Regions from separate parts of the Paraeggerthella hominis genome, predicted to be linked through region 4. Evidence: predicted binding sites of a transcription regulator. Region 4 holds the regulator's gene; each other region holds the start of a gene.
What was found. Region 4 encodes LexA, which represses DNA repair genes until DNA is damaged. Its sites were predicted from a motif close to CNAACANNTGTTNG; they were not measured.
Positions count from the first base shown of each region.

Region 1: a site for LexA is predicted at 1,568-1,581, ahead of LQE90_RS11095 (Y-family DNA polymerase). Genes of this name have one in related genera too.
Region 2: a site for LexA is predicted at 1,790-1,803, ahead of ruvC (crossover junction endodeoxyribonuclease RuvC). Genes of this name have one in related genera too.
Region 3: a site for LexA is predicted at 1,922-1,935, ahead of LQE90_RS12185 (putative DNA modification/repair radical SAM protein). Genes of this name have one in related genera too.

Region 1 covers NZ_JAJNOQ010000012.1:10,273-13,478, forward strand. Annotated here, with positions in the region: gene LQE90_RS11085 (winged helix DNA-binding domain-containing protein) at 1-772, opposite strand, end outside; gene LQE90_RS11090 (Type 1 glutamine amidotransferase-like domain-containing protein) at 769-1,383, opposite strand; gene LQE90_RS11095 (Y-family DNA polymerase) at 1,630-2,898, shown strand; gene LQE90_RS11100 (hypothetical protein) at 2,907-3,206, shown strand, end outside.
Region 2 covers NZ_JAJNOQ010000003.1:137,643-140,848, forward strand. Annotated here, with positions in the region: gene bfr (bacterioferritin) at 97-561, opposite strand; gene LQE90_RS04470 (YebC/PmpR family DNA-binding transcriptional regulator) at 798-1,598, shown strand; gene ruvC (crossover junction endodeoxyribonuclease RuvC) at 1,864-2,487, shown strand; gene ruvA (Holliday junction branch migration protein RuvA) at 2,484-3,074, shown strand; gene ruvB (Holliday junction branch migration DNA helicase RuvB) at 3,114-3,206, shown strand, end outside.
Region 3 covers NZ_JAJNOQ010000018.1:1,360-4,565, reverse strand. Annotated here, with positions in the region: gene LQE90_RS12195 (putative ABC transporter permease) at 71-1,291, shown strand; gene crcB (fluoride efflux transporter CrcB) at 1,322-1,717, opposite strand; gene LQE90_RS12185 (putative DNA modification/repair radical SAM protein) at 1,953-3,206, shown strand, end outside.
Region 4 covers NZ_JAJNOQ010000001.1:155,509-158,714, forward strand. Annotated here, with positions in the region: gene dut (dUTP diphosphatase) at 1-293, opposite strand, end outside; gene nrdR (transcriptional regulator NrdR) at 286-741, opposite strand; gene LQE90_RS00690 (hypothetical protein) at 877-1,110, opposite strand; gene lexA (transcriptional repressor LexA) at 1,226-1,864, shown strand; gene hflX (GTPase HflX) at 2,040-3,206, opposite strand, start outside.

The DNA.
Region 1 (3,206 bases), on a different contig from region 4:
GGAGGAACTTCCGAGCAAGCTGCTTCCCTGCAGCGAGGGAGGGCGCAGGCGCATCCCGCCGCCCCGTCCATGCTCGGTACGATGAGAACGAAGGGATGGACCCTTCGCGTCTGCCGAAGACGACGAGCGATTTGAACGAGCATGGGCGCAGCAGAAACGAAACGGCGGCCTGACCGACGGTCTGCTTGTCGGGATTGCCGTACATGGACGGATCGCGCCATGGACCGAGCGCGCCTTGCGGCAGGTCGGCCTCGATCGCGTCCGCAATTGCGCGGTCGAGGGAATCTTTGCCTTCGATCGTTCGGTCGTCGAGCAGTTTCGCGGCCTTTTCCACCAGAGGCAGCAGATCGCCGAACGACATGCCCACATGATCGAGCGCGCCCGATGCGCCGCGCGTGTAGATCCAAGGCTCCTCGTCGGGCTCGGCGACGAGCGCTGTTAGGAACGCGTCGCGTTCGTCTGCGGGGAACACGACGGGCGCCCCGCGAAAGCTCCATGCCTGTACCAGGGTTTTCCGCTCGTACAGCTGCTCGCGCAGGTGGGTCAGGGTGCACCCTTCTACGCGGTTGAACAGCGCGGTTTCCCACGCTCCGGGCGGCGTGTTCTGCAGTCCGCAGGCTCCGGCAGCTTGCAGCAGCTGATCGATGGAAACTTTCCGATCCAGGTGATGGGCGCGCAGTCGGTACGATCGTACGCGCGCGTTGTCGATGGCGTCGATGGCTCCGTCCTCCTTCGGTGGCCGTGCGCTGAAACGGTGTTCGGCGGGATCTATTCTCTCATAGTGGTCACGTCGCCGTACACGGTGACGGCTTGAGCGTTGCCGATGGGCGTGAGCGCAAGGCTTGTTCCGTACGAAGCGACGATGCTTTCGGTCGCCGTCTCGAACGGCGCGCTTGCGTAATGGGGCAAGGGATAGAAGTCGATGACGTTCAACGCTTCGAAGTCGGGTAGATCGGGCGCCTCTTCGCGGTTGTCCATAGCTTGGGCGTACTCGATATTCGGCGATAGGATCATCGACCCTGCCGATTCCCCGATGTAGAGTTTGCCTGACTCTATCTGTGCGGCTATCATCTTGTCGGCTCCGGTTCGCCGCATCTCCTGAAGCAGGAAAAACGCGTTTCCTCCCGAAACGTAGATGCAATCGCTGTTTTCGAGCGCAGCCGCCGCTTCCGAAGCGGTAGCCGTTGAAAGCTCCAGCTCGCTGATGACGAGGCCGCGCTTCGCCAGGGCTGCCCTTCCTGCCTCTACGTAGAAATCGACGCTTTCGTGCAGCGCTGCCGTGGGGATGAACGCGACGCGCTTGCCTTGCAGGTCTTCGGCCGCGAAGTCATCGAAGATGTGCGCAACGTCCTCGAACGAGGAGGACAAGAAAAGACGTTTCATAAGCTCCCTTTCTTTCGGTGCGCGAAGCGGGCGGGGCGGCGGCTCCTAGGCTTTGCGCGGCTGACGATCAACGACGATGCCGACATGCTGGTTTCGATTTCCGTCGAACGGGCGCGGTCTCGGAGTCGGCTGCCTTCCGAGGGGTTTTCACGCTTTGTTCGATTGACTTTTGAAGCCTATCATGCGAACATTAGTTCGTATAATACGACGAGAGGTGCAAAAGAGTCAAGGGGGCGTCGAGAACCATTGGAGCGCATTGTTCTGCACAGCGACATGAATTCCTTCTACGCCAGCGTGGAGCAGGCGCAGCGGCCCGAGCTGCGCGGCAGGCCCGTGGTGGTTGCGGGCAAGGAGGAATTGCGGCACGGCATCGTGCTCACGAAGAGCGAAGAGGCGAAGGCGTACGGCATCAGGACGGCCGAGACGTTGTGGCAGGCGCGCAAGAAATGCCCGGACCTCGTCGTGCTTCCTCCGCGCTACAAGCTGTATCGAGCGTATTCGGAAATGGCGCGCGCCGTGTACAATCAGTACACCGACTTGGTCGAACCGTTTGGCTTAGATGAAAGCTGGCTCGATATCACCGGTTCGATGCGACGGCGCGGATGGGATGCGTACGAGGTCGCCCAGGAGATCGGCAGCCGTATGAAAGAGGAGCTGGGCGTGACGGTGTCGATTGGGGTGAGCTGGAACAAAGTGTTCGCGAAATTCGGCAGCGACTACAGAAAGCCCGATGCGATCACCGTTATCGACCGCGCGAACTACCGTGACGTGGTGTGGACGGCGCCCGTTCGCTCGCTTTTGTACGTGGGGCCGGCAACCGAGCGCAAGCTGCACGGTTCGGGCATCCTCACCATAGGGGACTTGGCCCACGCGTCCGATGCTTATTTGCAGCGGCGGTTCGGCAAGATCGGGTTCATGCTGCGCACGTATGCGCGCGGTGAAGACGATACTCCCGTCAAGCCGTACGATCCGGACCGGCGCGACGTCGATCGCACGGTCAAGAGCTACGGCAACGGGCTGACCGCGCCGCACGATATCGTATGCGAGCGGGAAGCGAAGGCTCTCATCTGGCTGCTGTCGGAGTCGGTGGCGCAACGTTTGCGCGAAGACGGCGTGCGCGCGAGAACGGTGAGCATCGGCGTTCGCAGCGGCCTTGATCTGTCCGGTTACGGGCGGCAGGCGAAGCTGCGCCGTCCCACGGCGGCCACGCTCGAGATCGCGCAGGCGGCCTGGGGACTGCTGCGAGCCAACGAAGCGCTCGATGAAGGGCATCCGGTGCGCGCGCTGCATGTGCGCGCCTCCGACCTCTCGTCGATGCGCGAGCCCGTGCAGCTCTCGTTCGTCGACGACGGGCGTGCGCATCTGGAGGATCTTGATTTCGCGATTGACGACTTGCGGCGTCGCTACGGCAACACGTGCGTTGTGCGCGGGGCGGAGTTGGCCGACGAGACGCTTGCCGGCACCGACATCAAAGACGAGAACACCGTGCATCCCGTCGGCGTACTGCATCGTTAGAGAACGTCATGATGCAGACGACAATGCGGAAGGCGCCGCCGCGCGATGGGCGCGGCAGACGAAAACGCTACGTGGAAGTGGTCGCCCGTCATTTTGAGGACGGCAAGCTGGCTCCTTTGACCATCGCGTGGGACGACGGGCGCGTGTTCGCGATCGATCGCGTGCTGGACGTGCGTCAAGCCGCGTCCCTCAAAGTGGGCGGCATGGGCACGCGTTTCATCGTGCGCATCGGCTCACGAACCACCTGCCTGTTTTTCGAGGGGCCTCGCTGGTTCGTGGAGGAGATCGTGCCGGAAGAGGCGTCTTCT
Region 2 (3,206 bases), on a different contig from region 4:
ATGCAGCAAGGCGGGAACGCTGCGCTCGCGCGAGCAGCCGCCGACCCCGCGAGGGATGGGCGGCTGCTCGCACTGCTTGGCGGTTTGCCCGCGGCTCTAGTTTTGCGTGGAAAGGAAGATCTGCAAGGACATCTGCTCTATCTGGTCTTGAAGGTCTTCAAGTTCGTCAACGTGGCTGTCTTCGTCCTGCAGAATGGACATCAGCATGTCGCGCGTGGCGTAGTCGAGCACCTGCCCGGCAAGCACGATGGCTTCGTTGTAGTCCCGCACCGTGTCGATTTCCGCTGCATGGTCGTTGTCGATTTGCTGGGGGACGGTTGCGCCGATCTTGATCTCGTTGAGGTTGGACACGATGGGCGTCCCTTCAAGAAACAGGATGCGTCCGATGAGCATTTCCGCATGCTTCATTTCCGCGATGGCTCGTTTCTCGAAACGTGCGTGCAGCTTTTCGTAGCCCCAGTCCTCGCACATTTCGGCATGGACCATGTACTGGTTGACTGCGGTCAGCTCTCCGGCGAGCAAGTCATTCAACGCTTGGATGAGTTCTTGGTTTCCCTTCACGGCGGTGCTCCTTCCGTTGATGTTGCCGGGGGTCGTCGAAAACCCTCGTCTTTAACGATTGTATGGACTCGGCTAGCGTCTGCGGGCATGCGTTCGGTATCGTAGGCGTGCTGTGGCCATCTTGATACCGATCGATATTTTCAACCGTGTTTTTGAAAACCCTGCAAATGCGAACAGGGGATAAGGCGTGTGTGCTAGAATAAGCGGCTGGTATTGCAACATCGGAAGGGACGCATATGTCAGGGCATTCTAAATGGGCAACTACAAAGCATCGCAAGGCTGCGCAGGACGCTAAGCGCTCGGCCTTGTTCTCCAAGCTGTCGCGCAACATCACGGTGGCGGCCAAGGAGGGTGGCGACCCGAACCCCGACAACAACGCGTCGCTTGCTGCCGCCATTGAAAAGGCCAAAGGCTACTCTTTGCCGAAGGACAAGATCAAGGTCGCTATCGACAAGGCCTTCGGTTCGGGCAAAGATTCCGCCAACTACGAGACGGTTGTCTACGAGGGCTACGGCCCGTGTGGCGTGGCCGTCTACTGCGAAGCGCTGACCGACAACCGCAACCGTACGGCTGCCGATGTGCGCGCGGCGTTCAGCCATTCCGGCGGCAACCTGGGCACCTCGGGCTCGGTGGCGTTCATGTTCGAGCGCAAGGGCCAGATCATGGTGGCGAAAGAGGTCGAGACCGGCGATAAGAAGAATCCCGTGAGGCCCAACGGCGCTGCAGCCGACGAGGAAGAGTTCATGTTGGCCGTGGCCGAGGCCGGCGGTGACGACTACGAGGATGCCGAGGACGAGTGGATCGTCTACACGGGTCCGACCGATCTCATGGCCGTGAAGAAGGCTTTGGAAGAGGCTGGCGTCGTCACGAAGGGCGCCGAGCTGACCATGGAGCCCACCACGCCTGCGGCGGTGAGCGTGTCCGACGCGAAGAAGGTCATGCGCTTGGTGGACAAGCTGGAAGAGCTCGAGGATCTTCAGAACGTCTACCATGCTATGGACATCACCGAAGAGATTGCCGCCGCGCTCGACGAATAACGCACGCAGCATACGATCAAAGCCGCCGCGATCAGAGCATCTGCGGCGGCTTTTTTGTTTTCCAGGTCGAGGTTCGACCGCGTGGAAACGCTGCTGCGTCTAGGATGCGACGACGTTCGACGGGTTGTGCGCTTGTCGAGTCAACCTTGATATTTTCCCTCGGTTCGTCTCGTTTTGTGATAGGATGGGAACGAACATACGTTTGTACTATATAACGATGCGCTTGCGGCCGCGTAGCTGCGCAAGCGTGGTGGGAAAGGGTCAAATGACGCAGGTGCAGCGAACGATTCTCGGTATCGATCCCGGTTTGGCCAACACCGGCTGGGGAATCGTGTCTCAGTGCGGGGCGCGTCTTTCCTGCGTCGCGTACGGCTGCATCTCCACTTCGAAGGATATGCCGCTGGCGCATCGCCTCATGAAGATACATCGCCAGATGGGCGCCGTTATCGCCCGTTTCGAGCCAACGTGCGCGGGCGTGGAAACGGTATGGTTCGGCTCGAACACCCAAAGCGCGTTCGCCACGGGTCAGGCGCGCGGGGCTGCATTGGTTGCATGCGCCGAGCGAGATCTTCGGGTGGGGGAGTTTTCTCCCAGCCAGATAAAGCTTGCCGTCGTGGGAACGGGCTCTGCTGACAAAGACCAGGTGCAGTACATGGTGCGTCAGCTTTTGGCGCTTGAGGCCGTTCCTCGTCCCGACCACGCAGCCGATGCGCTGGCTGCTGCGATCTGCTTTACCACTCATGAGGGTTTTGCGGATCGCGCGCGATCCGCGCAGGCGGCGGGTCGCATCGCTTCGCTTCGGCAGGATCGCGAAAGCTGCCCGACGCGTGCAGCGGATGTTGCCCCGGCACGGTTTTCCGTGCCATCTTCCGGAAAGGAGACGGCATGATCGCATTTTTGAAGGGCACGCTTGCCGGAAAGACTACGACGACGGCGTATATCGAGGTGAGCGGCGTTGGATACGCCGTGGGAATGTCCCAGGCAAGCTTGTCGAAGCTGCCGGAAGCGGGGTCTGCGGTTGAGGTGCATACGTACCTGCAGGTTCGCGACGACGGGCTTTCGCTGTTCGGATTCCTCTCCCTTGAGGAGAAGGCGCTGTTCGAGCGCTTGATCAGCGTGAGCGGCGTGGGACCGAAGGTCGCCTTGGCGGCTCTTTCGTCGTTTACGCCGTCCGGGCTGGTTTCCGCCATCTCGGCGCAGGACGTAGCGGCGGTTCAGCGGATTCCCGGCGTGGGGAAGAAGACGGCTTCCCGCATTATCCTCGAACTCAAGGGATCTCTCGATCAGGGATTGGCGGGGCTTTTCGACGAAAACGAGGCTGCGCCGGTTCAGGCCGAGAGCCTGAAGGGCGCGCACGAGGCGCTTCTGTCCATGGGCTTTACGGCGGCGGAAGCTGATCTTGCGTTGAAGGGATCGCCCGAAGGTGCCGACGAGGGCAGGCTGTTACAATACGCGTTGAAGCGTTTGGGCGCGTAAAGAAGCGCGCGACTACCGGTGCAAGGCGGAATGGACGGCATGACACGCGAAGATATCGAAATAGAGGGCCTGGTGTTCTCGGCCGAAGACGCGACCGCGCACGGTGCGCCGCGCACGGTCGCGCCTGATCTG
Region 3 (3,206 bases), on a different contig from region 4:
CTTTGTCAGCAAATCACGCGGGCCAGCCCGCGATCAGGCCGCATCGACCGCACACCGCCAAGGAGAGTTCATGAGGAAGCGCGACGACCTCGTACGTACCGACGACTGCGCCGCCGATCAGGCGATAGCCCCCAATAAAAGAAGAATCCCCCTTCCGCTCAAAGTGTTCGGCATCCTATCGATGGTCATGGGCGGCGCTTTGGCAGCCTTGCTTGCGCTGCTCGTGATCGGCACGGCGCTGCTCGTCCAAAACGGCGCGTTCGAAGGCGAGCTCTCGTCGGCAACACTCATCATCTTCATCGTGGACACCGTGCTCATGACCGTGCTCGCAGCCATGTTCGCCGTGTTCGGCATCCGCCTGCTGCTCAACAAGCGACGTCATGCCGCGGAAGTCGCGGACGTGATGATCGTCGTGCTGGTCGGAATCGTCCTTTGCAGCATCATGCTTGACGGCCTGAACCTTAGCTTGGCCGCCTACGGCGCAATAGCCGTGTTCCTTGTTGTCATGCAAAGCTACCTCGACCCCTCTTTGGCGCAAGAGCGCGAACTGCAGCGTAAACTGCGCGACATGGAAACGCGCGAGGCGGCCGAAGACGGCACGCTCGGCCGCGACGAAACGGGCAAGGGATTCATAGCCCTCAACTTCTTCAACTTGTTCTGGATATTCACGGTCTGCTGCGTGCTCGGGCTCATGCTCGAGACCGTCTACCATTTCGCCGTGGTGGAGCCGGGCCACTACCAAGACCGAGCCGGCATGCTCATCGGGCCCTTCTCCCCCATTTACGGATTCGGGGCGGTTCTCATGACCATAGCGCTCAATCGGTTCCACAACAAAAACGTGGTGCTCATCTTTTTGGTAAGCGCTGTTATCGGAGGCGCGTTCGAGTATCTGACCAGCTGGTTCATGCAGTTCGCTTTCGGTATCGTAGCCTGGGATTACTCGGGCACGTTCCTGTCCATCGACGGACGCACCAACGGCATGTTCATGGCCATGTGGGGAATCCTCGGCGTGATATGGATCAAGGCATGCCTGCCCTGGATGCTGAAGCTGGTGAACCTGATACCTTGGAACTGGCGCTACACCATCACCACGGTATGCGCGGTTCTCATGATCGCCGACGGGGCAATGACCCTGCTCGCGCTTGATTGCTGGTATCAGCGCATGGCGGGAACGGCCATTCAGGATTCCGCGGTGGTTCAATTCTTCGACGAGCATTTCGACAACCAGTACATGCAGGAACGCTTCCAAAGCATGTCGATCGATCCAGGCAACGCAACGCGCGCGAAATAGCAAAAGGGAACCGACCCGCAGCCAACCCGGTCAAGCCTGCGCAGAGCCGGTTGCAGCCGCGCGCACGGCGCGGACGGCCAAGCGCCCCAGAACCACGCCCGCCAGGCAGGCAACGACGCTTCCGCATGCGTACGCCGCCCCCGTGACGTACTTCCCGCGTTCGATAAGCGTCAGCGTCTCCAACGAGAACGTCGAAAACGTGGTGAAACCGCCGCATACGCCCGTCTTCAAGAACAGGACCGCATTGTCGGACATGCCGGGCCACACCGTAGCAGCCTCGAACACGGCCCCGATAACCACGGCGCCGACAAAGTTGATCAGAAACGTCATGAGCGGAAAATCGCCTTCGAGGGGAACAAGCCCCAGCAGATAGCGGCCCACGGCTCCCACGAACCCGCCAAGACCCACGCACAGCATCGCCATCATGTCCTGCTCTCCTCCTCTTCGGAACCTGCCCAGTATAGCGAAAGGCCCGTGCGTGCGCACCGGAAAACGCCTTATTATGCGCGCCCTTGCACCGAAAGACCGGCCGTAGCGAACACCGGGGCAGAACAGCAACAGGGCGCGAACCTCGCCCGTTCGATTGACAGCGAACGTTCGTTTACGTATTATAGCGTACAGATATTCTTACGAACATTTGATCGCGCGAACGGATGACCGCATGGATCTACTTGCGAAACTCGAAATCCTCGCCGATGCGGCGAAATACGATGTAGCCTGCACGTCCTCGGGCATAGATCGCGACGCCCAGAAGGGCAAACTTGGAAACACGCTGGCCGCCGGCTGCTGCCACAGCTTTGCCGCAGACGGGCGGTGCATCACGCTTTTGAAGGTGCTCATGACCAACGTTTGCGTGTACGACTGCGCCTACTGCGTGAACCGCGCATCCAACGAAGTTCCGCGCGCTGCGTTCAAGCCAAGAGAGTTGGCGGATCTCACCGTGTCGTTTTATCGACGCAACTATATTGAAGGCCTGTTTCTCAGCTCGGGAGTTATCCGCAATCCCGACCACACCACCGAGCTTATGATACGAACGCTCGAGATTCTGCGCGAGGAACACGGCTTTCGCGGCTACATCCACGCGAAAGCCGTGCCGGGGACATCGCCCGAGCTGATCGATCAACTCGGGCACCTTGCCGACCGCATGAGCGTGAACCTAGAACTTCCTTCACAGCAAAGCCTGCGGCTGCTCGCCCCTGAAAAGGACAAGCAGCGCATTCTCTCGCCCATGAAGCAGATACGGGACAACATAGCGGTCGACAAGGACACGCGCGCGCTCATGCGAAGGGAAACCACGTACATGACGCAGGTCAGCCCCAAGCGAAAGGAACGAGCCTTCGTACCCGCCGGCCAATCGACGCAGATGATCATAGGAGCTACGCCTGAAAGCGATTTTCAAATCCTGAACCTTTCGGCAGCCCTCTACCGTACGCTCTCGCTCAAGCGCGTGTTCTTCAGCGCCTACATGCCCGTGAACGACGATGCGCGTCTTCCGGGCGCCGATGCCGTCCAGCTCAATCGCGAGCACCGTCTCTACCAAGCCGATTGGCTCCTGCGGTTCTACCGCTTCGACGTGACGGAGATCATCGACGAGGCGCACCCTTTTCTCGATCCCGATTTGGACCCCAAGGCAAACTGGGCTATAAACAACCTCGATTTCTTCCCCGTAGAAGTGAACACCGCTCCCCTTGAGTCGCTGCTGCGCGTTCCGGGCATCGGCGTACGGGGAGCCAGGCTTATCATGCGCGCACGGCGCACGACATGCCTACGCGAATCCGAGTTGCGCAAATTGGGCATAGCCTACAAGCGGGCACGGTTTTTCATAACCTGCGGGGGCACCTACGCAGGGCGCGGAGCCGATTTTTCGCCCGAAGGACTTCGAGCGCAGCTGGCGGCGCCCATTAAGGGCGGCGCG
Region 4 (3,206 bases):
AGATTCACGAGAACCGCCTTTATCTCCCCTCTATAGTTGCTGTCGATCAAACCGGGTGCATTCACCAGGGAAATGCCGTGCTTAATGGCCAGCCCGCTTCGCGGAAGGACGAAGCCCGCGTAGCCTTGCGGTATTGCCATCGCAAGGCCGCAGGGAACAAGCTTTCGTTCAAAAGGTTGCAGCACATCATCGCAGGTTGCGCGCAAATCAACTCCCGCATCGCCTGCGTAGGCATACGCGGGTACGGGTAAACTGGGATCGAGCTGTTTTACTGGTATTGTAAGGTCAGTCATGGTATCGCAACCCTTCAAGTGCAGCCGAGAATTCTTCGACGTTCTGAAAGTCCTTGTACACGCTCGCAAAGCGAACGTAAGCCACATCGTCAAGCTTAGCTAGACGGACAAGCGCCATATCGCCTAGTTCTTTCGATTTAATCTCGCTCTTGGAGGCGTTGCGGAGCTCGCTCTCTATACTGTCGATAAGCGATCCGATTTGTTCAGGCGATATAGGCCTTTTCGCGCATGCCATAAGCAAGCCGCGCATGAGCTTTTGACGGTCGTACGCTTCGGACGATCCGTCCGTTTTGATTATGAGCAAGGGGTTGTCGCCTAGTCGTTCGTACGTGGTGAATCGTCGGCCGCAATCAAGACATTCGCGACGGCGCCGTATAGCCGTGCCGTCTTCGGAAGGTCGGGAATCGACAACCTTCGATTCAGGATTTCCACAGGCTGGGCAACGCATAGGCTGGACTCCTTCTCTCGAATTTACCCTAGCCTAACATACTACATATAGTGGTTCAATCGCGTTCTTTGATCACTGCAAGAAAACCAACGCCTCCACTGTGCAATCACATGCGCCGCTTGAAAACCGTCTCAGTTACAAGCTCAAGAGCACGCCGGCAAAAGAACAAGCCGTAAGAACAATTCCACCCGCAACGGCCTGCCCCGTATTAAAGCGATCATAAGCCCGCCCGCGACAATTGCCCTGCCGTAAAGTCCGAACAAAGCCTTGGAGCGTACCGCATGATCCTGGGCGGGAGGCAGAAATCGATCGAACTTCAAAACCATCAGACGTGCCGTCAGTCGGGTAGCGCACCTCGAAATTCTTCATCTTTCTGCCTCCTTGCCCTTGCGTAGAACCTTTGTTCGCGTATATAATAGAGCGAACAAAGGTTCATGTCAACATAAAATCAAAACATTTGTTCGCTTTTAGGAAAGGATGGAGTATGTCCGAAAAAGTGACGAAGCGCCAACAGGCTGTACTTGATTGCATTGAAGAGTGCATTCGCGAAAAGGGGTACGGCCCTACCGTGCGCGAGGTTTGCCAAAGCTTGGGGCTCTCCTCCCCTTCCACAGTGCACGTTCACTTGAAAGCGCTTGAAGACAAGGGGCTTATCAAGCGCGACCCGCTCAAATCCCGTTCTATAGCGCTTACCTATCCTCTTGAAGATGCTGCGCTTGCAACGAACGTCGTGCAGCCGAGTTTCAGCAAGGTCGTGAACGTTCCGCTGGTCGGAAACGTTGCAGCAGGCTCTCCCATCCTTGCGGAAGAGAACATTACTGACACCATCTCTCTCCCGACCGATATAGTGGGGGATTCTCCCTCGTTCCTTTTATCGGTTCGCGGGGAAAGCATGATTGAAGCCGGGATCAACGACGGTGACTATGTTGTAGTGAAAGAGCAACCCGTTGCGAACAACGGGGATATCGTCGTGGCGATTATCGACGACGGTGCAACTGTCAAGCGCTTCTTTAAAGAGCAGGATCATATTCGGCTGCAACCGGAGAACTCCTCCATGGATCCCATCATCACCCGAGATTGCTCCATCGCGGGCAAAGTAGTCGCAGTGTTTCGCCGTCTTTAAGCGTAAGCGGTTTTTCGAGAGAGACGCACTCCCTTATGGTGGCGAAACGATTTCAGGCCCATGTTAGAGCAACTCTAACATGGGCCTGACGCGCAGATCTTCTCGTGTGCTGCGATGCGGTTAGCAAGGATTCGCATGATGCAGCAAGCACGCGACCTGGAAACTGCCCGTTGTTTTATTCTTCGCAAACGAACGGCGCGAACAATCCGGAAAACGAAGGCGATGCCAGCATGGTGATCTTCGTTCCCTGCTCTTCGTGGGTCTCCGATAGAATATGGCAACGCTCGTGCGCAAGCGAAACAAGATCCCCCCGGTGGTACGGTAGCAACACGCTCAGGTGATCGTCATGCGCGGAAGCAACGCGCGCGATATGCTCGATCAGCCCCGCGATCCCCTCCCCTGTTTCGGCGGAAACGAACCGAGTCTGAGCATGACGCGTCTCGAGCGCATGTTGATGCTCCTGGTCAAGCAGGTCGCATTTATTGAACACGAGAATGCGCTGAAGATCTTGAGCGCCAATTTGACCCAGAATGGCATCGACGGCATCTATCTGACCTTGGTATTCCTCTGAAGAAGCATCCACTACATGCAGTACCAAATCCGCGCCCGTAATCTCATCAAGCGTCGATTTGAACGCCTCGACAAGCGTCGTCGGAAGCTTTTGAATGAACCCGACCGTATCGGTGATGGTTATTTCCCGGCCTTCAGGAAGCTCGAACTTGCGCGTCGTGGAGTCCAGCGTGGCGAACAGCTTGTCGTACGCAAGCACATCGGCCTTCGTCAGACGATTGAGCAAGCTCGATTTACCCGCATTCGTATAGCCCGCCAACGCCACCTTGAACATGCCGCTCTCGTAGCGACTTTCACGCTGCACCGCACGCACTTCAGAAAGATGCTTGAGCTCGCGCTTGATCGAAGTGATTCGCTTGCGAACCATGCGCCGGTCGACTTCGAGCTGGCTCTCGCCTTCGCCAAAGCGCGATCCCACACCGCCGCCCATGCGGTTCGATGCCAAGTGGGCCCACATGCCGCGTAGGCGAGGTAGCAAGTACTGGTTTTGAGCTAGCCGCACCTGCAGACGACCTTCCTTGCTGGTTGCATGCAAGGCGAAGATGTCCAGGATAAGGGCCGTTCTGTCGATGACCTTCACATCGCGCCCTACCACCTTCTCCAGATTCGCCTGCTGAGAAGGCGTCAGTTCATCGTCGAAAACGACGAGGTCCGCAGCATGGGCGCGTGCGAGCTCGGCAACTTCCTCGGCTTTGCCCGTGCCTACGAAGGTGCGAGGATTCGGCGCCTCGAGCTTTTGCGTCGTGCTGGCGACGACGTCGGCTCCCGCCGT